Noviherbaspirillum saxi: one gene and its partner. The protein of the gene in region 1 binds, or shares a complex with, the protein of each later gene. Links are inferred from orthologs where the notes say so. Each region holds a gene or a part of one and is shown on either strand. Other genes may lie near its edges. The genes, in order: D3871_RS05980 and smc.

Region 1 (16,416 bases):
AATGACACCTGACATGCGTATCGTTTCCCTTTTTCCGGCGAGACTCTGCACATGAATATTGTTGTCCGCGAAGCCACGTTCGATGATGCCCAGCTCATTGCCGACCTGACCCGCGCGGCGTGGGCGAGCAAGGTGGCGGTGACGTCCAGCGGACACCGCGAAACCGCGGTGCGGGTGCGGCACGACCTGGAACAGGGCGGTGGCTTTATTCTGTTGCGCGATGAGGAACCGATAGGCTCGGCGCGCTGGGGTCCACTCGAGGTGGATCCGGACATCTGGGAAATCATGCGCATGGGCGTATTGCCGCAATTTCGGGGTGAGCATTTGTCTCAGCACTTGCTCGAAGCGGTCATTCATCGCGCTCAGGCTTCCGATGTGACCGAGCTGCGACTGGGCGTTCGCTCGGATCAGGTACGGCTGCTCGACCTGTACGCAGCCTATGGCTTCGAACTTGCACCGGAACTGGAATACACGCATGCCAACCCGCTGGAGCCGGCACCGACCGTAATGCGTCGGATGCTTGGGTATTAAGATTGCCATCTTGCATCGAGCTCTTATTGTCTAATACGCAATACCTGTCGCATCGTCACAGTGTGTGCCGAAGTACAGGATTTACGGGCAAGACAAGGTAGAATAACGACAGCATTCATCCTGTGACCTTAAACACCATGAAATTCTCGCAATACGAGTCTGAATTCACCAAGTTCCTGAACGAGCTGAAGCAAAAGGATCCCGAGTTGGAGCAGAAGCAGCGCGCCGGCCGCGCCATCTTTTGGGACAAGGCACCGATCGATCTCGACGCCCGCAAGCGTGCTGAGGAATCGCGCATCATGCAGCAGCCCTACGTTTATCAGAACAAGTTCTGATGTCGGCGCAGCAGGACGCGCTGCTAGCGCATTTGCCGGCTGACGCGCCCGAGCTTGCGCTCGCGGGACAGCCGGACACGACACCTGATGTCGTTGATGGCATGGCTTACGCAAAACTGTACGGCGAACCGCTGTTCAAGCTGCCGACGGATCTCTACATTCCGCCCGATGCGCTCGAGGTTTTTCTGGAAGCATTCCAGGGCCCGCTCGATCTCCTGTTGTACCTGATCCGCAAGCAGAACTTCAATATTCTCGACATCCCGATGGCGCAGGTAACGCGCCAGTATCTCGATTACGTCGATCAGATCCGTGTACGTAATCTGGAGCTGGCGGCGGAATATCTGCTGATGGCGGCCATGCTCATCGAAATCAAGTCGCGCATGCTGCTGCCGGTGAAGAAAGCCGATACCGGCGAAGAAGCGGAAGATCCGCGCGCCGAACTGGTGCGCCGCCTGCTCGAATACGAGCAGATGAAGGTCGCCGCACAAGAACTGGATGCACTGCCACAACTCGGACGGGACTATGTCCGTGCGCAGATCTATATCGAACAGAATGTCGTCACCCGCTGGCCGGAAGTCAGCATGAGCGAATTGCAAGCAGTGTGGGCCGACATCCTCAAGCGTGCAAAGCTGACCGCCCACCATACGATCAGCCGCGAGGAATTGTCGGTGCGCGAGCACATGACCGGCATCCTGCGTCGGCTGCAGTCGGCCAGGTTCGTCGAGTTCGCTGATCTGTTCGACCCGTCGCGCGGCGTGCCGGTAGTGATCGTCAATTTCATCGCGCTGCTGGAGCTGGCAAAGGAAACCTTGATCGAAATTACCCAGGCCGAAGCGTTTGCACCGATTTACGTGCGGCTGGCCTATTCTCCAACCTGACGTTTCAGGCAGACGCATCAAGCGGCTTGCGCGGGCGGCGTTTGCGCCCGGCAGGACGGCACGAAACCATTCTTTTTCTACCCGGTGAACCATGAAAATCATTTCTTCCATCGATGAATTGCGTGACCAGTTGCGCGGGCAGTTGCGCACCGCTTTCGTGCCAACCATGGGCAATCTGCATGAGGGCCATCTGTCGCTGATGCGCCTGGCGCGCAAGCATGGCGATCCGGTGGTCGCATCCATCTTCGTCAACCGCCTGCAGTTCGGGCCCAACGAAGACTTCGACAAGTATCCGCGCACCTTTCAGGCCGACGTCGAAAAGCTGGAAAAGGAAGGCGTGTACGTGCTGTTTGCCCCAACCGAAAAGGACCTGTATCCGGAACCCCAGGAATACCGCGTCCGTCCGCCGGACGACCTGGGCAATATCCTGGAAGGTGAATTCCGTCCAGGATTCTTCGTGGGCGTGACGACCGTGGTGCTGAAACTGTTTTCCTGCGTACAGCCGCGCGTCGCTGTATTCGGCAAGAAGGATTATCAGCAGTTGATGATTGTGCGGAACATGGCAAAACAGTTTGCCCTGCCCACCGAAATCATCGCCGCAGACACTTATCGCGCCGAAGACGGGCTGGCGCTGTCCTCGCGCAATGGCTACCTGTCCGAAGCCGAGCGCGCCGAAGCTCCCGCCCTGTACCAACTGCTCAATGAAGTCGCCGGCGAAGTGCGCGCCGGCCATCTGGATGTATTCGAGCTGGAACGCCATGCGATGGCAAAACTGGCCGCACGCGGCTGGAAGCCGGACTACATTTCCATCCGCAAACGCGCGGATCTGCAGCCGCCTTCGGCCGGCGACATTGCGAAAGGCGAAGCGCTCGTCGTGGTCGCGGCCGCCAAGCTTGGCGCAACCCGTCTGATCGATAATCTCGAAATCTGAGCCTGACAAGACCATGCCCGCCATGTCGGCAAAATCGTTGGCGCGGCGGGCGGTTGGTCTCGCTATGCGAGTCTTCATCCCGGCTTTTCTTGTCGCTGCCGTCTCGCTGGCATGGGTTGCGCCGGCATCCGCCTCCGTCACCGTAGTGGACGATGTCAAGCGCACCATCACCCTCCCCGCTCCCGCACGCCGTATCGTCAGCGTCGCGCCGCATGTCACCGAAATGCTGTTTGCCGCCGGCGCCGGTTCACAGGTAGTCGGCGTCACCGAATTCAGTGATTTTCCGCCGGAGGCAAAACGCATTCCCTCAGTCGGCAACGGCGTCACACTGGACCTCGAACGCATACTGGCGCTCAAGCCGGATCTGGTGGTCGGCTGGAACAATGGCAATGCAGCATTGCAGCTGGCAAAACTGGAATCGCTGGGCGTTCCCGTTTACAAAAGCGAGCCTTACGACTATGCCGCGATCGCCCTGTCCATGGAAAGGCTGGCTCACCTCGCCGGCACCGACATGATGGGCAAGAAGGCGGCGGATACATTTCGTCATCGACTCGGACAACTACAGGAAACCTATCAAAAACGGCGCAAGGTACGCGTGTTCTATCAGATCTGGCGCACGCCGCTGATGACACTCAACGGTGCCCATATGGTCTCGGCCGCGCTGCGCACTTGCGGCGGTGAAAACGTCTTTGCCGGCCTGAGCCAGCTCGCACCGACCGTGAGCATCGAAGCCGTGATCAAGGCCGATCCCGAAGCCATCATTGCCAGCAGCGGTGAACAGGACGATGTTCTGGCAGCGTGGCGCCGCTTTCCGGGTATGGCCGCGGTCAAGCGCGGCAACCTGCTGCTGATCGACGGCGAACTGCTCAACCGCTCGGGACCTCGCATACTGGATGGAACCGAGGCCCTGTGCAAGCAACTCGACGCGGTACGCAAGAAATCCTGATTCTTAACGTTAGGGCGTGCCATCACTTGGTATGGTTCGCACTCCCATACCAAGTGATGACACGCCCTAGTCATCCCCCCTGACGACATCATGTTTGAGCAATATCGATACCTTGGCGCATGCGAAGGCTATGCTGGGCAGGCTGAAGCCGCTCTCTAAATGCTGGAGCGGCTCGCAGCAGACGTGCCTAGATGACACAGGCTTCCTCCGGATCGGCTACCGAATCAAGCGCCATAGCACATCCACATTTCTGATCTGGCCATTCCTTTCCTGCGATCCTGCCAGGCGACTCATCTTCAAGTGATCGATATGCAAGACGACAACACCAAGACTTCCATCGAAGGCCACATCGGCTCGTCCGCAACGAAACCGTCCACGACGTCGCGTGGACAGGGCGAGACTTCCGGAGCCCTGAATACCGGTACACGCATAGAGAGCTTCAACATTGTCGAAGTGATCAATGAAGGTGCTGCGTCGATTCTGTATCTTGCCTATGATCATTCGCAACGGCGGCATGTTGCGCTGAGAGAATACATGCCGCGAGGTATTGCCGTTCGTACACCCGACATGTCGGTAGAACCGGCTTCCGGGCAAGACAGCACCAACTTCGATGCCGGATTGCGCAGCTTCATCAATGAAGCATTGGTGCTGAACCGGACTGAGTCTGCTTCGCTGGTCAAGGTCCAGCGCTATTGGGAAGCACATCGCACCGCCTATGCGTCAATGCCGCTCTATGAAGGCATCACGCTCAAGCAAACCGTTGCCGAGCATAGGGCGCCCTTGAATGACGAGTGGATCAAAACCTTGGTGAGCGACCTGTTGCATGCCATCGAAGCCGTGCATCGTGCCCAATCCTGCCATGGGAATATATCGCCAGGCAATATTCTGATTCGTGAAACCGGCCGCCCCCTATTGCTGGAATTCGATTCTGCGCAGGCAATGATCGCGGAACTTACCCAGGTGCGATCCGGTACGCTGGTATCTGGATTTGCGCCTATCGAGCTCTATCCGGACATGCCGGATCTGGAGCAAGGCGCATGGACGGATATCTATGCAGTCGCTGCCGTTGCGTATTACCTGATCGCCGGCAAGCCGCCGCCGCCCGCAACCCAGCGCATCGTCAATGACACCATGCGGCCTGCGTGCGAAGTCGGACGCAATGTCTATAGCGATAACCTGCTCGCCGCGCTCGATCATGCATTGGCCGTACGGCCGGACGAGCGCATACGATCGGTAAATGCAATGCGCACGGCACTCAAGAGCGACAGCACTGTATTGGAACCGTCTGCTTATCACGGCGCGACCAACGCACGCGAGGCGATACGCCTGCACCGCGAGGCACTCGCGGCGCAAACCCGTGCCAGAGGCGATACGACAATGGCACAGCCATCCGGCATGACGACCGTCGGCGTCGAAGCGCCAGCGTCGCACGGCCGGCAAAAGCCGATGCCGTTCGAGAAAAAGATTTCGCCCAATTCATCGCCGCCACGCCGTTCGGCAATGATCGTGTCGGGTATCGTGCTGGTCGCCGGAATTGCCGCAGGCCTGATCATCGGCGAGGGAAGCCTGCTCGAGCCGGATGCAAACCATGCAAGCAACTCTATTGCCGGCTCAACCGACAATAGCGCGGAATCCATGGATACCGGCATCGCGCGCGCGATACCGCCGCAACAGACAGCTCCGGCGGTGATGCCGCCGGCACCCGTGATTGCGCGCAGTGAAGAAGCTGCGCCGCCGCCCGCACGCTTGCCCGAAGCACGCCCGGAGCACAGGGCCGAGAAACCTGCCAGCGACGTGCCTGCAACCCCGCCTGCACCAACCGCGCCGCTGGCTTCTCTTACAAAGGAGAAAGAGCCTGTGCCTGAACCTGCGAAGCCGGCACCTTCGATACCGGCGACCCCGACCGAAGCGGCGAAGCAAAAAGAGACTGCCAAAATCGCTGCGGAGCGGGAGCAATGGAGAATTGCGCGCAATCTTGATGAAGCGCCGGCCTACGAGGCTTACCTGAATCGTTTTCCCTATGGCGCCAATGCAATAGACGCACGTCAGCGATTGGCCGAGATCCGCTTGCGGTCAAAAGTCGAGAAGCCTCAGGCGCAAGTCGCATCACGGCCGCCGCAGGCAAGCGAAACCGACCGCGCATCGTCCGGCAACGCAGCGGCAGGCAGTGCCGCGACCGGAAGTGCGAGTCCGCAGCCGGCAGCAAGCCAGCCAACCGAGAACCCGTCGCGCAGCACCCCGCGCGAACCGGACACACAGGTCGCTTCGAGAACCGAGCGCACGCCGCCTCCGGCATCCTCTCCCTCTGTTCCTTCAGGCTTCAAACAGCCAACGGATAAGCTGCCACCGCCAGCCCCCTCACCCGATGCGGCAAGCGCAACGCCGCGCAAAACCTACAAGCACGCGGATCAAACGATGAGCGGGGATTTCAATGCAGATCCGGTGACCGGCCTGGTATCCGGGACCGGGCGTATTGTCTGGAACAACGGCGACCGCTTCGATGGCACGCTGGTCAAAGGCTCGAAGGAAGGCAAAGGCCAGTTCGTCTGGAGCAATGGTCAGCGCTATAACGGCGACTGGCTCAGGAACGAGCCGAATGGACGCGGCACGCTCGTGTTTGCCAACGGCAATCGCTACGAGGGCGAGGTCAGGAACGGCTTGCCCGATGGTCGTGGCGTACTGATATTTTCCGATGGCTCGCGGTATGAGGGACAGATCCGAAACGGCGTGCCGAACGGCAAAGGTATCCATGTATTTGCCGACGGCACCCGCTATGAAGGCGATATCAGGGACGGTCTGCCTCATGGCCAAGGTGTAACACGCTTCAAGAATGGCGATGTCTATGTCGGCACGGTCGCGCGTGGACGAAGCAACGGCCAGGGCCGCTTCAGCTGGGCCAACGGCAGTGTGTGGGAAGGAGAATTCCGCGATGGGCAGCGCACCACGAACGGTCATCTGCTTGCCGCCGGCAACGACACACCTTCTTCCGGAGGGTCTCAGGCTGCGCGCAGTGAAGCGGGTCCGGAGCGCGAGGATACCGACAAGGCAATCAAGTAAATAAAGACGCCCGTCAAACAGGCATCAAAAAAGATCTGTCCCGCCCGCATCGATGTCTCCATTCATTGGAGGCATCGCTATTGCTGCACCCAGTTCACAAGCTCTTGCCATTGCTCCACATCGCGCTCAGCCCGAGAAGGCGCCACATCCCACAGGGTTGCGCCATGCGCAGCCAATTGCACGTAATTTTGCGTGTCACGCAGATAGCCTAGCACCGGCAAACCCAGATTGCCCATGTAATGCGCGAGCTGATCCGCTGCACGGGTCCGGACATTGATCCGCATGCCGACCACCCCCACCTGGTTCTTTTCTTGCCGGCCGGCCAGTCGCTGCAGAAATTCCTGGGTTGCGAGGATATCGAACATCGATGCCTGCAACGGAACGACGAGCTTGTCAGCCAGCTTCATCACGTCATCCAGACGGCTCCCGTTCAGACCGGCCGGCGTATCCAGTACGACATGCGTGGTTCCCTTGGGTGGCTTCGCCATGTGGCCATTGGCAATTTCCCAAGCGGCGATCGGCGGCAGGCTTGGCGGCCGCAATGCCAGCCAGGCACGCGAGCTTTGCTGGATATCGATATCGCCGAGCATAACCTTATGCCCCTGCTTTGCGAAATAGCCGGCCAGATTAGTGGCGATGGTGCTCTTGCCCACACCTCCCTTTGGATTGGCAATGACGATGACTGGCATGGGTTTCCTCCGCAGCTGATGTGGCGATAGAGAAATTGCGAAAATTTCATATGGACAACACTATTGCAAGCATAGCATGAGGTTTTTTCACACTGTTACAGAGGAGGAAGCGTTTTGTTTCTGGGCGGCACATGGGGTGCCTTAAAATACCGGGATGCAGAATTTTTCACCGAATGCGGCCGCGATGCCGGATGAGGAGCAGCAGACTTCTCTACAAGCCTTCTTCAGGCCCAATATTTCCCCTGACGATATCGAGCAGGTACACCGCCTCAGGCGGGCGCAGCCCTTGCTGACGGCCTTTACGGCCCTGTTCTACGGCGGTTCGGATGCAGTGCTGGTGCGGCTTCTGGTCTTGCAGGAACTGGCATCGGATGCTGCAGCACCGGCGCTGACCCGCGCCGATATCAATACCAGGCTGGGCTATCTGGAGCCGGAAAGCCTGGAAACCGTGCTATATCGCCTGCGCTCGCACCAGCTGCTGTCCTGGGACGCCCCGCAAGGGGTGTACCGGATCACGCCGCTGGCGCGCAACGTGCTGGCAGCGATCGACAGTCTGATGGCGCTGGCGCAGGATGAGGACGAGGGCGACATCGGCTTCCTGCTGTCGCAGGTGGCCGGCTCGCAGGCGGTTGGCGGTGTCACGGTCGAACAGCTCCAGCATTTGCTGGGACGGCTGGTGGACCTGACCGAGGAATTCCGCGATGCGATCGCCTCCGGCTCGGAATTCCGCCTGCGCAAGGCCCAGGAAAAATGGAATACCGCCTGCGACTGGGTCGAAAAAGGCTCCGAAGTCCTGCACGCAATCACCAACGATCCCAACGCCGACACGGCCACACACCGAGCGGCACAGGCGATCGGCCGCGCGCAGAGCGCATTGCTCAATATGCAAGGCATGTTTTCGCGCGCGCTCAATCAGATCGAACGCCAGCGCGTGCATCTCGGCCAATCGGGGCTGTCGACCACCGATATCAAGACCTGGCTGATGCAGCATGAAGATCTGGCTGGCCTTGCGCGCGATGCGATCGCATTGCCGGTGACGCCGATGTTCATCACGCCATCGGAAATGATCGACGTCGCCGAAGCCGAACTGTTCGCCGACAAGAACACCGCGCCAGTCGCGGAACTTCCCGCCGGCGAAGATGCATCCGTCATGGAAAGCAAGACGAGCGTGACACCGGTCGAACTCGATGCCTGGCTCAACCGGCTCTCTTCATTTGCCGCATCGATCGATGCCTCGACCAGGGTGCACGACACGCTGCTGCCGGCGAATTTTGCCGTGGCGTCTTATCGGGCTTCGCTGCTGCCCTTGCTCGGCGATGAAAGCGAAGCGGCCTTGCAGGGCGGCACCGCCGCGATGGCGCGTCTGCCGCTCGCCTTCGAACCGCAGGACGGCATGATCAAGCTGAAAGACCCGCATGTGGCCGCAATTTCCAATGCGAGCCTGACTCCTCTTACAGAAACTCCACCGGATACCAAGCATGACTGACGACGCACAAATCCTGATTGCGCAACTGATGACGCACCAGACCCTGTCGCGCGAAAACAAGCTGGTCAAGCGCGCACTCACCGACGAAGTGTTTCGCCTCGATCTCGATACCCGACTGGCGGCGTGCGGACTGAAATTTCTCGACAACGTCTACGCGGACAACGTCACACTGGCATTGGCCCGCGAAATCGAGCCGAAGATCTTTGGCTCGCGTGAAGTCTGGCAAAACAACAACATGGGCCTTGCGCGTGACGGCGTGGCCCTGCTGGTGGTGCTGTGGGCGATGATCATCCTGCCCAAGCGCGAACGCCAGGAAGCGCATCAGCATGCGCTGGAAGATCAGGAAGACATGTTCGGCAAGGAAAAACCGATGCCGCGCGCCGAAGATGCGTCGATGGGCATTTCCTACAAGGCGCTACTGGCCGACTTCGGCGACAAGCTCGGCAAGAAGACGCGCATGGACATCAATCTCGGCCAGCTCAACAAGCTCGGCTTCATCGAGCGGCGCGGCGACATGATTGTCGAAGGCCCGCTGCTCGACCTGATGATGGATACCGATGCATTGAAAGACCGGATCATCAACGGCGCGCTGGCCGATATCTTCCACCGGCCGCCGCCCAAGGAAGCCGCGATCATCCACTTCCCTCAGCCCGACGCGCAGGCATCTTCGCAGGTTGTGCACACCGAACAATAAGCAACAGGATTCGCATGTTTCATATCAAATCGCTGGAGATGGTCCACTGGGACTACTGGCAACGCGTCAAGAACATTCCGCTGGATGCGAAGATCATCACCATCGCCGGCCAGAACGGCTCGGGCAAGACCACCCTGCTCGACGCACTGCGCACGCTGTTCGGGCTGGATTGTTCGATGGGGCGTTCGTACAAGCACTATGCGCGTCATGCGGGCCAGCAGACCTCCTGGCTGCGCGCTGTGGTCGACAATCGCGCGACCGGACGGCAACTGTCGAACCGGCCGTTTCGCGCGTCCGGTTTCTTCAGTGAAGATGAAGTCACCCTGTTTTGCCAGATCCAGAAAAACGGCGGCGACTGGAAGCGTCAATATCTGATGCGCGCCGGCGCGGTCGAGATCGAGGAAGTGCAGGAAGCGACCGACTGGCTGGGCCTGGAAAGCTATCGCAAGCGCCTGGCCAATGCCGGCCTTTCGCCGGCCATGGCCAAAGTGCTGGCGCTGGAACAGGGTGAGACCGACAAACTATGCGAGTATGCGCCGCGCCAGTTGCTGGACCTGGTGTTCCAAGTGTTCGGCGACAAGGAAGTGCTCGATGCCTATGATGAAGCCAAGCGCCATCAGCGCGATACTGAAACCGAATTGCAGCGCTTCGAGGCGGAACTGGAATCGGCGCAGACCAACCAGGAACGCTTGCGCCTGCGCGCCGCGAACTACCATCAGTGGGAAGGATTGATCAAGGAGCAGCGCGATCTGCAGGAAGAAATCCTGCCGACACTGCAATACCACGAGATCCGCGAAAAGGCGCAGGCGAACAGCACCGCCTTGCACGAGGCGCGCAACTCGCTGGCGGCACAGGATAAGCAATTGTCGGAAAAGCGCGTCGACCTCGCCGAGCGAGCTTCCGCATTAAGCACCGCGCACCAGCATGAGTCCACGCTGGAAGAAGAAAAGACCATACTCGAAAAACGCCTCGGTGAAATCAACGGCAAGCTCAAACCGCTGGAAAGCCTGCTGGAACAGAAAACGCGATTGCAGAAACTGGCGGCCGACGCGGGTGCCGGTATCGCCGATGTCGCGGCCGAGCTGGAGCAGAAGGAAGCCGATTACATGCGTCAGCGCCAGGCGCGCGACGAGCTCGCCTCGCGCATCGCCGGCGAACGCAGCGCCATCGCCGCACTGGAAAGCAAATCGGGCTTGCCGGACCCGGAAAATGTGCGCGTGATGCGACGCGCATTAAGCGACGCCAATATCGCGCATACCATGCTGCCCGACATCGTCGAGGTGACCGATCCGCGCTGGCAAGGCGCGGTGGAAGGCATGCTGCGCAGCTATACCTCGGTGGTGTTGCTTGAATATGCGCGCGATGCCGCCGCCGCATATCGCATCGGCGAAAAAGAACGCTATGGCCACTTCATCGTACCCGATCGCGTGACCGCGCCGGAAGTGAAAGACCAAAGCCTGTTGGCTGTCGTACGCTTTAGCGCCAAGGCACCCGGCTGGCTGATTGACCAACTGGCACGCGTCACACGAGTCGACTCGGCCGAAGCCGGCGCCAGGCTGCCGGCGAACGAAGAATGGATCACGCCGGACGCCTATCACCGCGAACGACGCGGCGGACGCTCGGTATTCGTCGAGGCGGCGCGCTACCGCTTCGGACAAGCAGGACGCGCCCAGCGTCTGGCGGCCTTGCAACAGTCGCTTCCCAAGCTAGAAGCGCAGGAAGACCAACTGACGATTCGCATCAGCAAGCTGGCCGGCGAGGTCAGCGCCCTGAAAGCACGGATCGCCGGCGTCGATGCGGCCAAGGAACTGGTTGCGCGTCAGCCCGAATTCGATGAAGCCACGCATAATGCCGCACCATTGAAAGCGACACGTACCGAGGTCGGATCGCGGCTCGGCGAACTGTTCCCCTTGATCAAGAAGACAACCGAAGAACGCACGCTCGCCGACAATGCCTGGCAAAACGCCAAGCGTTCGCTGGCCGACAGCGAGGCGCATGGTCGCCTGTCGCAAAAGCGCACGCAAGAGGAACGCTCCGCACATGCACGCGCCTTGATCGACATCCGCAAGAACTGGCGTCATCTACCGATTGCATGGCGCCGCCCTGCCCGCCGCGCCGAGCTGGTCGAGCAGCATCAGAATGCGCACCAGGTCAATCTGCGCATCGGCCATCTCGCCACCGATCTTGCGCGCGAAGACTGGGAAACCGATTCCACCGTGGTCGACCAGCATGTACGCCTGACCGCGCTGCTGCAGGGCCGTCAGGCCGAAACCGAAGAACGCCGCTATCAAAATAATCGCGCGATCGAAGCCACAACCAATGCGCGCGGCGCCTACATCGAACGCCTGCGCTATACGATCAAAACCTATAGCCGCAACATTAAGGAATTGGGCGAGTTGGCAAACATCGAAGTACATACCGATCCAGTACGTCTGGAAAACGACGATGTGCAGCTTGCGCAGGCAGGCTTGCAGGTACGCTTCAAGTTCGATGGCAAGGGCCCAATCGGCTTGAACGATGGTGAAGCCTCGGGTGGGCAGCAAGTGATGAAGTCGCTGATCCTGCTGATCGGCCTGCTGAAATCCGATGACGGCTCAGGCGGCTTTGTGTTCATCGATGAGCCCTTTGCCCACCTGGATATCCGCAATATCCAGCTCGTCGGCGAGTTCCTGAAGAACACCGATGCGCAATATCTGATGACGACGCCGCTGACGCACAATACCGATGTCTACGATCCTTCGGAACTAACGCTGATCACCAGCAAGAAGAAAAAGGAATCGCATTGGGCGCAACCGATTTTCGTGTTGCAGCGGAGGGCGGAAAAAGCGGCCTAATGCCAATCCCGGCCTGCAGCCCGATATACAATTGCCGGACCGACGCTCACAAGCATCAACATCCACCGATGATGGACGCTACGTTCCCCGGTCCCCGGTTTTTCACGATCCTGCCCTCAATCCCGCTTCGCGGCCTGATCAGTCATTACTGGTTGAGTATAGGCAACCTGAATCCGACCTATCCGATGGTGCCCGACGGCGCTATCGATCTGGTCATTCATCAGCAAGGTGCGCAAGTGCAAGGCCGGGTATACGGCACATCGACGTCTGCTACCGATGTGGCGCTTGCGCCAAACAGCCATTACCTCGGCATTCGCTTCAAACCTGGACAAAGCCGTCACTTCATCAAAGCGGCGGCCAAAGAACTGGCTGACCGCTGCGAGCCGGTGGAGGGGCTGCTCCGTTTTTCCCTGGAGAACATAACGGACAATATTGCCGGACTCGATATCTTCACCCGACTTGATACGCTATTTGAAAAACAGGTGGCACGGACACAGCCGCTTCCATCCAGAATCGACAATGCCGTCGCACAGATAACAGCGACTTATGGCACCGGAAGAATCGAAGAAGCCGCTTCCAACTTTGGCACCAGCCGCCGCCAGTTTGAACGCGTGTTTCTTGAGACGGTGGGCATTTCTCCCAAACTCTTTTCTTCCATCATGCGGTTTCACCATGCCGCGACGCTTATCAAACGACAAGCCTATTCCCTGGCCGATATTGCATTTGAATCCGGTTATACCGACCAAAGCCACATGGGCAATGAATTCAGACGCCTGATCAATATCTCGCCGGCAAAGCTTGCAAAGAGCGATGTCGCATTCTTGCTAGACCAGCCCTTGCCGCCCCCGGAGAATGACAACTCCCCATTACAACCTCAAGGAGATAACGATGAAAATCTGGTCTGGCGTCATTACTGAAAAGGTGCAGGAATCCAAAGACTTCTACGTTCGCCTGCTCGGCTGCGACGTCATCTACGAAGGTGAAGACAGCTGGGTTGTATTACTACAACTCGGAAGCAGCGAAATCGGGTTCATGAAGCCCGGCCTGGAATCGCAAGCCGCCGTCTTTCGACCGGCCTTTCAGGGCCAAGGTATGTGGTTTGCGGTCGATGTGGACGATGTGGAGAAGGAATATCGGCGCGTGCGGGAACTGGGTTTTCCCATCGAAGTCGCGTTGCGCGACGAACCATGGGGCGACCGGCATTTCGTTGTGGTCGACCCGAACGGGATAGGCGTCGATATCGTGCAGAGGATGCACGCCGCTTCCTGATTTTTTACCCCGCGCGCTCCTGCAAAGCCTTGTACAAAGGCAGCGCCGCATCCGCAATCCGGTCGATACTTTGCTCGCGCAATGCAGCCAGGTCGACCGGCTTGACATTCTTCAGCCCCGCCCACGACAGCAAGGCATGCATCGCTTGCGGCGCATCGAACACACCGTGCAAATAGGTACCCAGCACCAGATCATCATCCGATCTTGCGCCCTCCGTACGGCCATCGATTTCAAACGCCGGCCTTGCCATCGCCGGGCCGTCGGACCGGCCCATATGGATTTCATAGCCGCTTACCTCTGCATCGGCGAATATGCATCGCCCCTGCACCCTTGCCAGCCGCTTGGCTTGCGTGATTTCGGTGTCGACGTCAAGCAGGCCCAACCCTGCTGTCGTGCCCGGCGCACCTTCAACGCCATGCGGATCGCTCACGGTACGGCCGAGCATTTGATAGCCGCCACAGATGCCGATCACCTTGCCGCCGTAGCGCACATGCTTGCGCAGGGCATCCTGCCAGCCATTGCCAATCAGCCATTCAAGATCCGCGCGGGTGTTCTTGCTGCCGGGCAAAACGATCAGGTCGGCCGGCGGAATTGGCTGCCCCGGCCCGACGAAGCGCAAATCGACGTCAGGCTGCGCGCGCAAGGCATCGAAATCGGTATGGTTGCTGATGCGCGGAATGACCGGCACCACGACGCGGAAGCCGCCCTGCTCGCTTTGCTCGGGCTTTACCGCATCCTCTGCATCCAGATACAGACCATGCAGATAAGGCAGTACCGCGAGCACCGGTTTGCCGGTTTCCCCTTCCAGCCAGTCAAGACCTGGTTGCAACAGGCTGATATCGCCGCGAAACCGGTTGATGACAAATCCGACAATGCGCTTGCGCTCGCTCTCCGACAGGCACGACAGAGTACCAACGATATGAGCGAATACGCCACCCCGGTCGATGTCAGCGATCAGGATCACCGGACAGTCGACTGCCTCGGCAAAACCCATGTTCGCGATGTCGCGGTCGCGCAGATTGATCTCTGCGGGACTGCCCGCGCCTTCGACGATGACGGACTGATACTGCGCACTCAAGCGGCGATGCGATTCGAGCACCGCCTGCATCGCGATCGTCTTGTATTGATGATAGTCGCGCGCATTCATGTCGGCGCGCACCTGGCCGTGGATGATGACTTGCGCGCCGGTGTCGCTCGATGGCTTGAGCAATACGGGATTCATGTCGGTGTGCGGCTGAAGGCCGGCGGCCTGCGCCTGCAATGCCTGAGCCCGGCCGATCTCACCGCCATCCGTCGTCACCGCGCTATTGAGCGCCATGTTTTGCGGCTTGAAAGGTACGACCTTGATGCCGTCGCGCGCGAGCAACCGGCATAGCGCAGCGACCAACGTACTCTTGCCGGCATCGGAGGTCGTGCCCTGCACCATCAATGTCGAAAAGAGATTCATGTCTGTTCCTGATGCCAGCGGCCGATCAGGTCGGCGAGTTGTGTCAGGCCTTCGGTGATGGCCGATGGTCCGGGCGACAGGATGTCGGCCGACTTGATTTCGACAACCATGCCGTTGCGTACTGCGGGAATCGCATTCCAGCCATCGCGCGTGCAAACGGTTTCGGCACGAAACTTCTTGCCGCACCACGAACCGATGATGATATCAGGCGCGCGGCGCACGACTTCATTGGCATCGGCGATGATGCGTTGCTTGGCGCTGGAATGCGCTGCCAGGTCGGCGAACACGTCCTCGCCGCCGGCAATGGCGATCATCTCGGACACCCATCCTATGCCGCTGATGAGCGGCTCGTTCCATTCCTCGAAATACACCTTGGGGCGCTTTGCATGCACGCTTGCCTTCCTTGCGACGGCATCGATATGTGACTGCAATTCAACGACCAATCGCTCGCCAGTTTCTACCCGATCAACCAACGCCGCCACAACGCGGACCATGCGCAGGATACCGGCGAGATCGCGCTGATTGAACAGATGCACTTCAACGCCCGCCGCTGCGAGTTCGCGGCAGATGTCGGCCTGCATGTTGGAAAAACCGATCACCAGATCCGGTTCGACCGCAAGAATGCGTTCGATGCGCGAAGAGGAAAAGCCGCTGATTTTCGGTTTTTCGGCGCGTGCACGCGCGGGCCTCACGGTAAAGCCGGAAATGCCGGCGACCAGCTCTTCGGCGCCGAGCGCATACAGCGTTTCGACTGCTTCGGTACTCAGACAGGCGATGCGACGATAGTTGCTCATTGCCCCGCTCCCCGGCGGCTTCTCGCCTGTTCCAGGCGTGCGCATAATTCGGTGGCGCCTTCAATAATGCGCGGGCCGGAGCGATTGATCAGGTTGCCATCGATGGCGAACAGGTTGCCACGCTTGACGGCCAGCATGGAGGGATATTGCTTCCAGATCTCGATTCCGCTGACGGGCTGGTCATTGCGGTCGCCGCTGACGATGACTTCGGGGTTTTCCTTGAGCACAGCTTCCTGGGTAATGCTGGGCGCGGCCATCGGCAAGGCGGCAAAGATGTTTTCTCCGCCACAAATACGGATCGCATCGCTGATGATGTGCTTTTCATTCAGCGTGTAGAGCGGCTTGTCCCAGACCTGGTAAAACACGCGCACCAGAGGACGGTTGCGGTAGCGCGACACCAGGCCGTCGAGCTGGCGCTGCAATGCTCCCGCGCTTTGTTGCGCCTGCTGTTCGGTGCCCATCAACTGACCGAGCCGGACAACGGATCTGGGGATGTCGTCGAGCTTGTGCGGCTCGCTGTAAAAC
Region 2 (9,562 bases), on another replicon or contig:
CAATCCGCCAAGATTGTCCGCCAAGGCTTGCTGTATGAACGCCGGGGTCGGATGCTTGGGCTCGCCGATACCAAGACTGATCGGCGAATACCGCGAATCGGGTTGCACGCCTGCGAACAGGCCACGCAGCTTTTCAAAGGGATAAGGTTGTAATTTGGATAAGAGCGGATTCACTTGGGAGGGCTCGGTAGAAGGGTGCTGGGATGCTGAAAGAATAAGCGCGACATTATACCGTCCGCGGTCGCATGCGCCTTGCAACATGGGATGGAAACCCATGGCCGGCGCACTTGAAGTGATATGATAGGGCCCTTTCTCGGGGGCTGCCCCCGTTCTGGTTCAACTAGTCTGGAACAGTCGACAACGTGCGTCTAACTTCTCTTAAATTATCGGGGTTCAAGTCCTTCGTCGACCCCACCAATTTTCAGGTTCCTGGTCAGTTGGTTGGCGTTGTCGGCCCGAACGGCTGCGGCAAATCCAATATCATGGATGCCGTGCGCTGGGTGCTCGGCGAGTCCAAGGCTTCCGAACTGCGCGGCGAATCGATGCAGGACGTCATTTTCAATGGCTCCACCAGCCGCAAGCCGGCCGGCCGCGCTTCGGTCGAACTGGTGTTCGACAACAGCGATGGACGTGCCGCCGGACAATGGAGTCAGTATGCGGAAATCGCGGTCAAGCGCACGCTGACCCGCGACGGTACCTCCACCTACTACATCAACAACCAGGCGGTGCGCCGCCGCGATATCCAGGATATCTTCCTCGGTACCGGCCTCGGTCCGCGCGCCTACGCGATCATCGGTCAGGGCATGATTTCGCGCATCATCGAAGCGCGTCCGGAAGATCTGCGCATCTTTCTGGAAGAAGCGGCCGGTGTGTCGAAATACAAGGAACGCCGGCGTGAAACCGAAAACCGCCTGCAGGACACCCGCGAAAACCTGACCCGCGTCGAAGACATTTTGCGCGAACTGAACGCCAACCTGCAGAAGCTCGAAGCGCAGGCAGCGGTCGCGCAGAAATTCCGCGAACTGCAAGCCGACCAGGACGAGAAGCAGAAACTGCTGTGGCTGCTGCGCAAGAACGAGGCAAAGACCGAGCAGGAAAAATATTTCCGCGATATCGAAAAGGCGCAGACCGACCTCGAAGAGCAGACCGCGAAGCTGCGCCATATCGAAACCGAGCTTGAGCACATGCGCCAGGCGCACTATGCGGCCGGCGACCGCATGCATACCGCGCAGGGCAATCTGTACCAGACCAATTCCGAGATCGGCAGTCTGGAAGCGCAGATCAAGTTCGTGATCGAATCGCGTAGCCGCCTGCAAACCCAGTTGAATTCGCTGACCGCGCAGCGCGACCAGTGGCAGCGCCAGGGCCAGCAGCAGCAGGAAGAACTTGCAGAAGCCGAAATGCATCTGGAAGAGCATGGCATGCGCGTCGAACAGGCGCAGCATGCGGCACAAAACCAGCACGACCTGATTCCGGGGCTGGAACAGGCATGGCGCGAAGCGCAGTTGAAGACGACAGAGTCGCGCAGCAAGATCATGCAGATCCAGCAGCAGATCGAACTGGAATCGACGCATCAGCGCAATGCTTCCAATATCCTTTCCGGTCTGACGACGCGTCGCGAGCGCCTGTCGCAGGAAAAGAATGGCATGTCGCTGCCGGACAGCGCACATCTGACCAATCTGCGCATGCAGCTCGAAGAAAAGCAGGCAACGCTGGAAGAGGCGCGCGAGCAACTGGAAGCCGCGCAGGAACAGCAGCCCAAACTCGAAGAAGAACGCCGCACTGCGCAGCAGCAGGTCAATACCGAGACCGCCAACAATGCGCAGCTTGAAGCCCGCCTGAATGCGCTGAAACAGTTGCAGGAAAACGTGCAGACGCAAGGCAAGGTACAGCCGTGGCTGAAAAAGCATGAACTCGGCGACCTGCCCAGGCTGTGGCAAAAACTGCATGTCGACCAAGGCTGGGAAACCGCGCTCGAATCGGTGTTGCGCGAACGTACGTCCGCGCTCGAAGTATCCAACCTGGATTGGGCAAAGGCCTTCTTCAGCGATGCGCCACCGGCCAAGCTGGCTTTGTTCACGCCCAACGAAACCGCACAGGCTGCGCCCGCCGATGGGCCGGCCGGACTGAAACCCTTCATCAATCTGCTGCAGCTGAATGACCCGGGACTGCGCGCTCTGATGCAGGACTGGCTGAGCAATGTATTCGTCGCCGACGACGTCAATGCCGCATTCGTCGATCGCACCAAGCTGCCGCTCGGCGCCTGCTTCGTAACGAAACAGGGTCATGTGATCGGCAAATCCAGCGTACGCTTTTACGCATCGGATTCCGAGCAGGATGGGATGCTGGCGCGCCAGCAGGAAATCGACAACATCACCAAGCAGCTGCGCGCGCAGCAAATGCTGGCCGATGAAGCGAAGTCGCGCGCGGTGCGCGCCGACGCAGCGGTATCGCAGGCGACGCAACGCCTGCAGGAATTGCGCCAGCGGGTGACCGGCTTGACGCAGGCGGTTCATGGCTTGCAGATCGATGTCATGAAGCTGTCGGAAGTGCAGGAACGCTTCAATCAGCGCAGCACCCAGATCGACACCGACCTGGCCGAAATTGCAGCTCAGGAAGCGGAGCAGCAACAGGCAAAGGCCGAATCGGAAGCCAAGTTCGAACAGCTCGATATCGAACTCGCCGTCTTGCAGGAAAGTCACGAAGACGGCCAGACCGATTACCTGGCAAAAGAGCAGCAGCTTAACGATGCGCGTCAGCGCTTGCGCGATGTCGAACGTGCGGCGCAGGAAGCCGAATTCGCCGAAAAAGCCCATCGCAACAAGATAGAAGAACTCAAGCGCAGCATTTCCACCGCGCTGGAACAGTCGGCGCAGCTATTCGCCAGCATGCAGCAAGGCAGCCTTGAACTGGAAAGCCTGGACGATCAGGCCGCGCAAGCCGGGTTGCAATCCTTGCTCGACAAGCGCTCGGATCAGGAGCGCGCGCTGGCCGATGCGCGCCATGAACTCGACCAGCTGACGCAAAAACTGCGTCATGCGGAAGAAGCCCGCATGCAGTCCGAACGCAGCCTGCAGCCGCAACGCGATCGCATCATGGAATTGCAGTTGAAGGAACAGGCCGCGCGCCTGAACCAGGAACAGTATGCGCAGCAGCTGGCGGAAGCCCAGGCCGATGAAGGGGCGCTGACCGAAAAGCTGAACGCCGACATGCGTCCCTCTTATCTGCAGGGCGAAGTGACGCGTTTGACCAATGCCATCGCGGCGCTTGGCGCTGTCAACCTGGCGGCACTTGATGAACTGGCGCAGGCATCGGAACGCAAGAACTTCCTCGACTCCCAGCATGCCGACCTGACCGAAGCGATTACCACGCTGGAAGATGCGATCAACAAGATCGACCGTGAAACCCGCGACCTGTTGCAGGACACCTTCGACAAGGTCAACAAGCATTTCGGCGAACTATTCCCGATTCTGTTCGGCGGCGGTCAGGCCAAACTCATCATGACGGGCGAGGAAATCCTCGACTCCGGCGTGCAGGTAATGGCTCAGCCGCCCGGCAAGAAAAACGCCACGATCCACTTGTTGTCCGGCGGTGAAAAGGCATTGACGGCGACTGCGCTGGTGTTCTCGATGTTCCAGCTCAATCCCGCGCCGTTCTGCCTGCTCGACGAGGTGGACGCGCCGCTGGACGATGCCAATACCGAGCGGTTCTGCAATATGGTCAAGCGCATGTCGTCGCAAACCCAGTTCCTCTTCATTTCGCATAACAAGATTGCAATGGAAATGGCGCAGCAGCTGATCGGCGTCACCATGCAGGAACAGGGCGTATCGCGCATCGTGGCGGTCGATATGGAGTCGGCTACGAACTTTGCGAGCGAAGCGGAAGCAGCGTAAGGAAGCTAAAGGCAGGACGGTCGCGGAGAGCACTGGTTGAAGGAAGCATGGAGAAGTCGCTTCCTTCAAGCTCCGGACTGGTATTAGATACGTGCCGAACGTGCCAGCGCGGCGCGCTTCTGGTAATAGGCGACATTCATCTGCGCTTCTTTCGCGCGCTGCTGTTCGACATCGGCGCAGATCAGGAAATGCCGCTCGGCGCGCTGCAGCCACCAATGTTGAATGGAGCGCAGCACCGGGCTTAGCGACAGCATGGCCAAGTGCTGCAGTTTGAATTCTTTAGAGCCGGACATGGCGATGTTCGATTTGGCGGAATGAGTGTTCATTGTTGCTCCTCGAAAGCTGGTTTCCCTCGGTTTGGTCTGCTCCGTCCGGCCGCGGAATGGGCGAGACAACGTGCTTGCTCCATGATCAACGTTCATGCGTTTCTCCATTATCGATAGGATCTTGGTATGCTTTCTCGTTTCGGATCGCGATCTGCTGAAACGTGCCGTGGCTGCTATCCGACTACTGCAATAATTACGTTTTGGAATAGTTGTTATTTTTTATTTCGAGCCCCTTTCGAGTATTGACGCGGCTCAACGGACTGAACCCGTGCATTCGGCAATGATCAATTCCATACGCACATTTTTTCCGGAAAGCATGAAAAACGATGCTCTTTAGCAAGATATGTCTGCCTTGACAACTTTATTGCCGGCCACTACCCTGATTTCCAGTTCGCGGCCGGGGTGGCTTTCAACTTTGTAAATTTCGAAAATGATTCGATCAGATTTTCCGCGACGCCGTGACAGTGATTCCCTCCTGCTGCGCGTCCGCCCCACACCTAACAAGGGCACATACGCATGACCGACCTTCAAGCAAGTCTGATGGCGATCGGCGGCACTATCGTCGTTGGCGTTATCAGCTATAACAAATGGCAGGAATACAAGGCAAAGAAGACGGTCCAACGCGCCTTCGCTTCGGAGCACGACGACGTGCTGATGCATCCGGGAGCGAATGGCGACACTGAACCTGCGCAGAGGCAGGAGCCTAGTCTGATGCAAGGACCGACGGCCGCCGCGCAAGCGGATGTTGACGTGGGGACAGATTCCCCGCCAGCGGCAACAGCCGTTGATGTACCTGTCCGTGCGCCGCAAAAAGAGTTGCCGGTCGATGAATTGATCGATTGCGCAATTGCGCTGGAACTGGAAGCGCCGGTGCGCGGCGAAAAAATTCTGCCCACACTGCAAACCTTGCGTCATGTCGGCAACAAGCCTGTGCATTTCATCGGTCAGCGTGAAGACGGCAATTGGGAGTCGGTGGCTCATGGCAATCTGTATTACGGTCTGTTTGCCGGCGTGCAACTGGCCAATCGCAGCAGCGCACTGAACGAAATCGAGTATTCCGAACTGATCACGCGCCTGCGCCAGATCGCCGACGACATCGATGCTGAACTGGATGTGCCGGACATGGGAGCCGTGATGGCCAGCGCGCGATCGCTGCATCAGTTCGTCGCCGAGTACGACGCGCAACTCAGCGTGAATGTGCAAGCTAAGGGTGAGCCTTGGGCGATCAATACGCTGCTGACCGCACTCGAGCGCCAAGGTTTCGATTTGCGCCCCGATGGGCGTCTGGTCATGCCGGACGGCGATGGCGGGATACTGTTTTCTCTCTCCACCAATGTCAGCCTCGCTGTGGAAACGACTTCGCGCCTGACCCTGCTGCTGGACGTGCCCAGGGTCGCTCCCGCGCACGACGGTTTCGGTGCAATGACCGCCTGCGCTCGCATGCTTGCCGCACGTCTCGATGGCGTCGTGGTGGATGACGGCAACCAGCCATTGACCGACGCTGCGTTAACCGAAATCGCAGATCAAGTCACTGCGTTCTATACCCAGATGGAAGAGTCGAACATTCCGGCAGGTTCAGTCCGTGCAACGCGTTTGTTCAGTTGACGATGCAAGCGGACATTTTTGGAGCGCCGGCCGCTGCCACACCCACCAGCGGGCCTGAAGCCGATCACTGGCAGGAACGTGCGGCATGGCTGAAGTCGGAATTGAACCGGCACAGTCATGCGTATTACGTGCTTGATAATCCCAGCATTCCGGACGCGGAATACGACAGGATGTTCCGCGAACTGGTTGAGCTGGAGTTGGCGCATCCCGATCTCGTCACCTCCGATTCCCCGACCCAACGCGTTGGCGGCAAGCCATTGCCGCAATTCGAACCGGCCAGGCATGCGTTGCCGATGCTGTCCCTGAACAACGCGTTCGGGGAGGAAGATGTCGTGTCCTTCGACCGCCGTGTGCATGAGGGTTTGCAAAACGGCGACGACATTACCTATTCCACCGAGCTCAAGTTCGACGGTCTGGCGATCAGCGTGCGCTATGAAAACGGATATCTGGTTCAAGCCGCCACGCGTGGCGATGGCGCAACCGGTGAAAACGTGACCGCCAATATCCGTACCGTGCGCGCGGTTCCGCTGCGCCTTCACACCGACACGCCGCCCGCCGTACTGGAAGTGCGCGGCGAAGTCCTGATGTTCAAGGCTGACTTTGCTCGGCTGAACGAGCGGCAGCGCGAGGCCGGGCAAAAAGAGTTCGTCAATCCGCGCAATGCTGCCGCAGGCAGCTTGCGGCAACTCGATTCAAAGATCACCGCCCAGCGCACGCTGCGTTTCTTTGCCTATGGTATCGGGGTGCTCGAAGGAGCCTCCATGCCGGCCTCGCACTCCGCCTTGCTGGACTGGTATGCGTCTATGGGCTTGCCGGTGTGCCGTGAGCGCGCAGTGGTCCATGGTGCCCAGGGCTTGCTTGAATTTTTCCATGCGATAGGCGACAAGCGTCGTGGCCTGGCCTACGACATCGACGGCGTGGTATACAAGGTGGACCGGCTGGAGCAGCAGCAAAAGCTGGGATTCGTTTCGCGCGCGCCGAGATTCGCCATTGCGCACAAGTTTCCGGCCGAGGAAGCGATGACGGTGGTGCAGGATATCGGCGTGCAGGTGGGGCGCACCGGCGCCATTACACCGGTCGCCCGTCTGGTGCCGGTATTCGTCGGTGGCGTGACGGTGACCAATGCCACCCTGCACAACGAAGATGAAGTCAATCGCAAGGATATCCAGATCGGCGATTCAGTCATCGTGCGGCGTGCCGGCGACGTAATTCCCGAAGTGGTCGCTTACGTCCCCGAACTGCGGCCCGATCACGTGCGCCGTTTTGTAATGCCGGCGAGTTGCCCGGTATGTGGATCGGCTATCGTACGGCCTGAGGATGAAGCGATAGCGCGTTGTTCCGGCGGCTGGATCAAATGCCCGGCGCAGCGCAAGGGCGGTTTGCTGCATTTCGTGTCGCGGCGCGCACTGGATATCGAAGGCTTGGGCGAGCAACTGGTGGAGCAGTTGGTCGACCGCCACATCATCACGACCGCGGCAGACCTGTACAAGCTCGGACTGACCGCGCTGTCCGAACTCGACCGCATGGCCGAGAAGTCCGCACAAAACGTATTGAAAGCGCTGGAGAAGTCAAAATCGACGACGCTCGCCCGGTTCATCTACGCACTTGGGATCCGCCATGTCGGCGAGGCCACCGCGAAGGAGTTGGCGCGGCACTTTGGCAACCTGGACGCCTTGCTGGGCGCGTCGGAAGAGCAGCTGCTGGAAGTAGCGGATATCGGTCCAGTCGTCGCACGTTCGATCGTCAGCTTTTTGTCCGATCCGCTCAATACGGAATTGATCGAACAATTGCGTGCGGCCGGCCTCCACTGGCCGGAAAGCGAACCGATGGTGGAAGCACCCAAGCCTTTCGCCGGAAAAACCTTTGTACTGACGGGAACGCTTCCGAATCTGACACGTGATGAAGCCGCCGCGCGCATCGAGGCGGCCGGCGGCAAGGTCGCCGGTTCGGTATCGAAGAAAACCAGCTATGTGGTTGCCGGTGAGGAAGCGGGCAGCAAGCTGACAAAAGCGCAGGAACTTGGCGTAGCCATCCTCGACGAACCGGAATTGCTTGATTTACTTGGCCAGCAACCGCCGGACGACGCAATGACGAAAGACTGACATGGCGATACGTGACATCCTGAAGATGGGCGACCCGCGCCTGTTGCGCCAGGCCGAACCCGTGACCGACTTCGGTACGCCCGAGCTCCTCAGGCTGATCGACGACATGTTCGATACCATGCGTGCAGCCAATGGGGCAGGGCTGGCGGCGCCGCAAATCGGCGTCAACCTGCAAGTGGTGATCTTTGGCTTCAAGCAGAATGTGCGCTATCCCGAAGCGCCGCCGGTGCCGGAAACCGTGCTGATCAATCCGGTCATTACGCCCTTGTCGCAGGAAATCGAAGACGGCTGGGAAGGCTGTCTTTCGGTGCCGGGATTGCGCGGCATGGTGCCGCGCTGGCTGCGCCTGCATTACGAAGGCGTCGACCAGGATGGCAAGCCGATCAGCCGCGATGTCGAGGGTTTTCATGCACGCGTGGTCCAGCATGAATGCGACCACCTGATCGGCATGCTGTATCCAATGCGGATCAAGGACTTTTCGAAGTTCGGCTTCGTCGATATTCTGTTCCCCGAACTTGATCCAGGCGACGACTGAGGAAAAAGACTTACCATTGTCGTCATCGACACGGCGAACCGCGCGCGGAAAACCGTGTGTTGCCCGTAAGCCCTTCATTCGCCCGAACATGACGTCGACACCCAGGATTCTCATTCTCTATGCCCACCCTGCGCACGGCAACTCACGTGTGAACCGCCGCCTGCGCGAGCATGTGGAGGATATACCTCATGTACAGGTGCATGACCTGTACGAGATGTACCCGGATTTCCATATCGATGTCGCACATGAACAGCGTATGCTGGAGCAGAGCGAGCTGATCGTGTTCCAGCATCCTGTCCAGTGGTACAGCATGCCTGCGCTGCTCAAGGAATGGATCGATGTGGTGTTCGAACACGGCTGGGCATATGGCCATGACGGCCATGCGCTGCAAGGCAAAGACCTGTGGCTGGTGGCGACGACCGGCGGCCCTGCTGCCGCCTATCAGCCGGACGGCTATCATCGCCGCAATTTCAGCGACTTTCTTCCGCCTTACGAGCAGACCGCGCAATTGTGCGGCCTGCGCTGGTTGCCGCCGCTGATCGTGCATGGATCAAGACGGGCTAGCGATGCCGAGATGGCGCCGCAAGCGCAACTTTACCGTGAACGCCTGCTGAGCTATCCGGCCTGGTCGAAGGAATGTGTCGCGCCATCGGATCGCGATCCCATCGCGCCCGAACTGCAACCGGGAAATCCTCATGAGCAATAGCATCCTGGTCAATGCGCTGATCTATCTGGCGGCGGCGGTGATCACCGTTCCGCTTGCCAAGCGTTTCGGACTTGGCGCGGTCCTGGGCTATCTGATGGCCGGCGTTGCCATCGGACCTTGGGGTTTGCGGCTGATCAGCGGGGTCGAAGACATTCTTCACTTTTCCGAATTCGGTGTGGTCCTGCTGTTGTTCCTGATCGGGCTGGAACTGGAACCGCGACGCCTGTGGGCGTTGCGCCGCTCGATTTTTGGCTGGGGCGGGGCCCAGGTCACGCTCGTTACACTTGCGCTGTTCGGTGCCGGCCTGGCCTTCGGCATTGACTGGAAGACGGCGCTGATTGCCGCGCTGGGATTGTCTTTGTCCTCTACCGCCATCGCGCTGGCTACCCTTGAGG

Evidence for each region.
Region 2: the proteins of D3871_RS05980 (region 1) and smc are in contact, whole or in part, in a crystal structure (PDB 3ZGX), measured with the Bacillus subtilis proteins. The link is inferred for Noviherbaspirillum saxi from one-to-one orthologs.

What each region holds. Positions count from the first base shown.
Region 1 is NZ_QYUO01000001.1:1,236,927-1,253,342, reverse strand. Bases 1-2,804 are described here. They hold D3871_RS05980 (segregation and condensation protein A), read left to right. Parts: upstream 1-865; coding sequence 866-1,744; downstream 1,745-2,804. Other genes in these bases: D3871_RS05970 (cobalamin-binding protein), read left to right, coding at 2,740-2,804; panC (pantoate--beta-alanine ligase), read left to right, coding at 1,836-2,675; D3871_RS05985 (DUF3460 family protein), read left to right, coding at 654-866; D3871_RS05990 (GNAT family N-acetyltransferase), read left to right, coding at 52-531. Also shown: more of D3871_RS05970, read left to right, coding at 2,805-3,621; D3871_RS05965 (protein kinase domain-containing protein), read left to right, coding at 3,931-6,678; D3871_RS05960 (ParA family protein), read right to left, coding at 6,756-7,367; D3871_RS05955 (hypothetical protein), read left to right, coding at 7,522-8,853; D3871_RS05950 (hypothetical protein), read left to right, coding at 8,846-9,547; D3871_RS05945 (ATP-binding protein), read left to right, coding at 9,562-12,381; D3871_RS05940 (helix-turn-helix domain-containing protein), read left to right, coding at 12,330-13,298; D3871_RS05935 (VOC family protein), read left to right, coding at 13,270-13,650; D3871_RS05930 (cobyric acid synthase), read right to left, coding at 13,655-15,097; D3871_RS05925 (ABC transporter substrate-binding protein), read right to left, coding at 15,094-15,891; D3871_RS05920 (cobalamin-binding protein), read right to left, coding at 15,888-16,416. UniProt on the Bacillus subtilis protein: Participates in chromosomal partition during cell division. May act via the formation of a condensin-like complex containing Smc and ScpB that pull DNA away from mid-cell into both cell halves.
Region 2 is NZ_QYUO01000002.1:550,669-560,230, forward strand. The notes cover bases 1-4,093. They hold smc (chromosome segregation protein SMC), read left to right. Parts: upstream 1-362; coding sequence 363-3,893; downstream 3,894-4,093. Other genes in these bases: dapC (succinyldiaminopimelate transaminase), read right to left, coding at 1-174; D3871_RS18395 (hypothetical protein), read right to left, coding at 3,977-4,093. In the rest of the region: more of D3871_RS18395, read right to left, coding at 4,094-4,219; D3871_RS18400 (cell division protein ZipA C-terminal FtsZ-binding domain-containing protein), read left to right, coding at 4,736-5,824; NAD-dependent DNA ligase LigA, read left to right, coding at 5,827-7,926; def (peptide deformylase), read left to right, coding at 7,928-8,461; glutathione-regulated potassium-efflux system oxidoreductase KefF, read left to right, coding at 8,550-9,167; glutathione-regulated potassium-efflux system protein KefC, read left to right, coding at 9,157-9,562. UniProt on the Bacillus subtilis protein: Required for chromosome condensation and partitioning.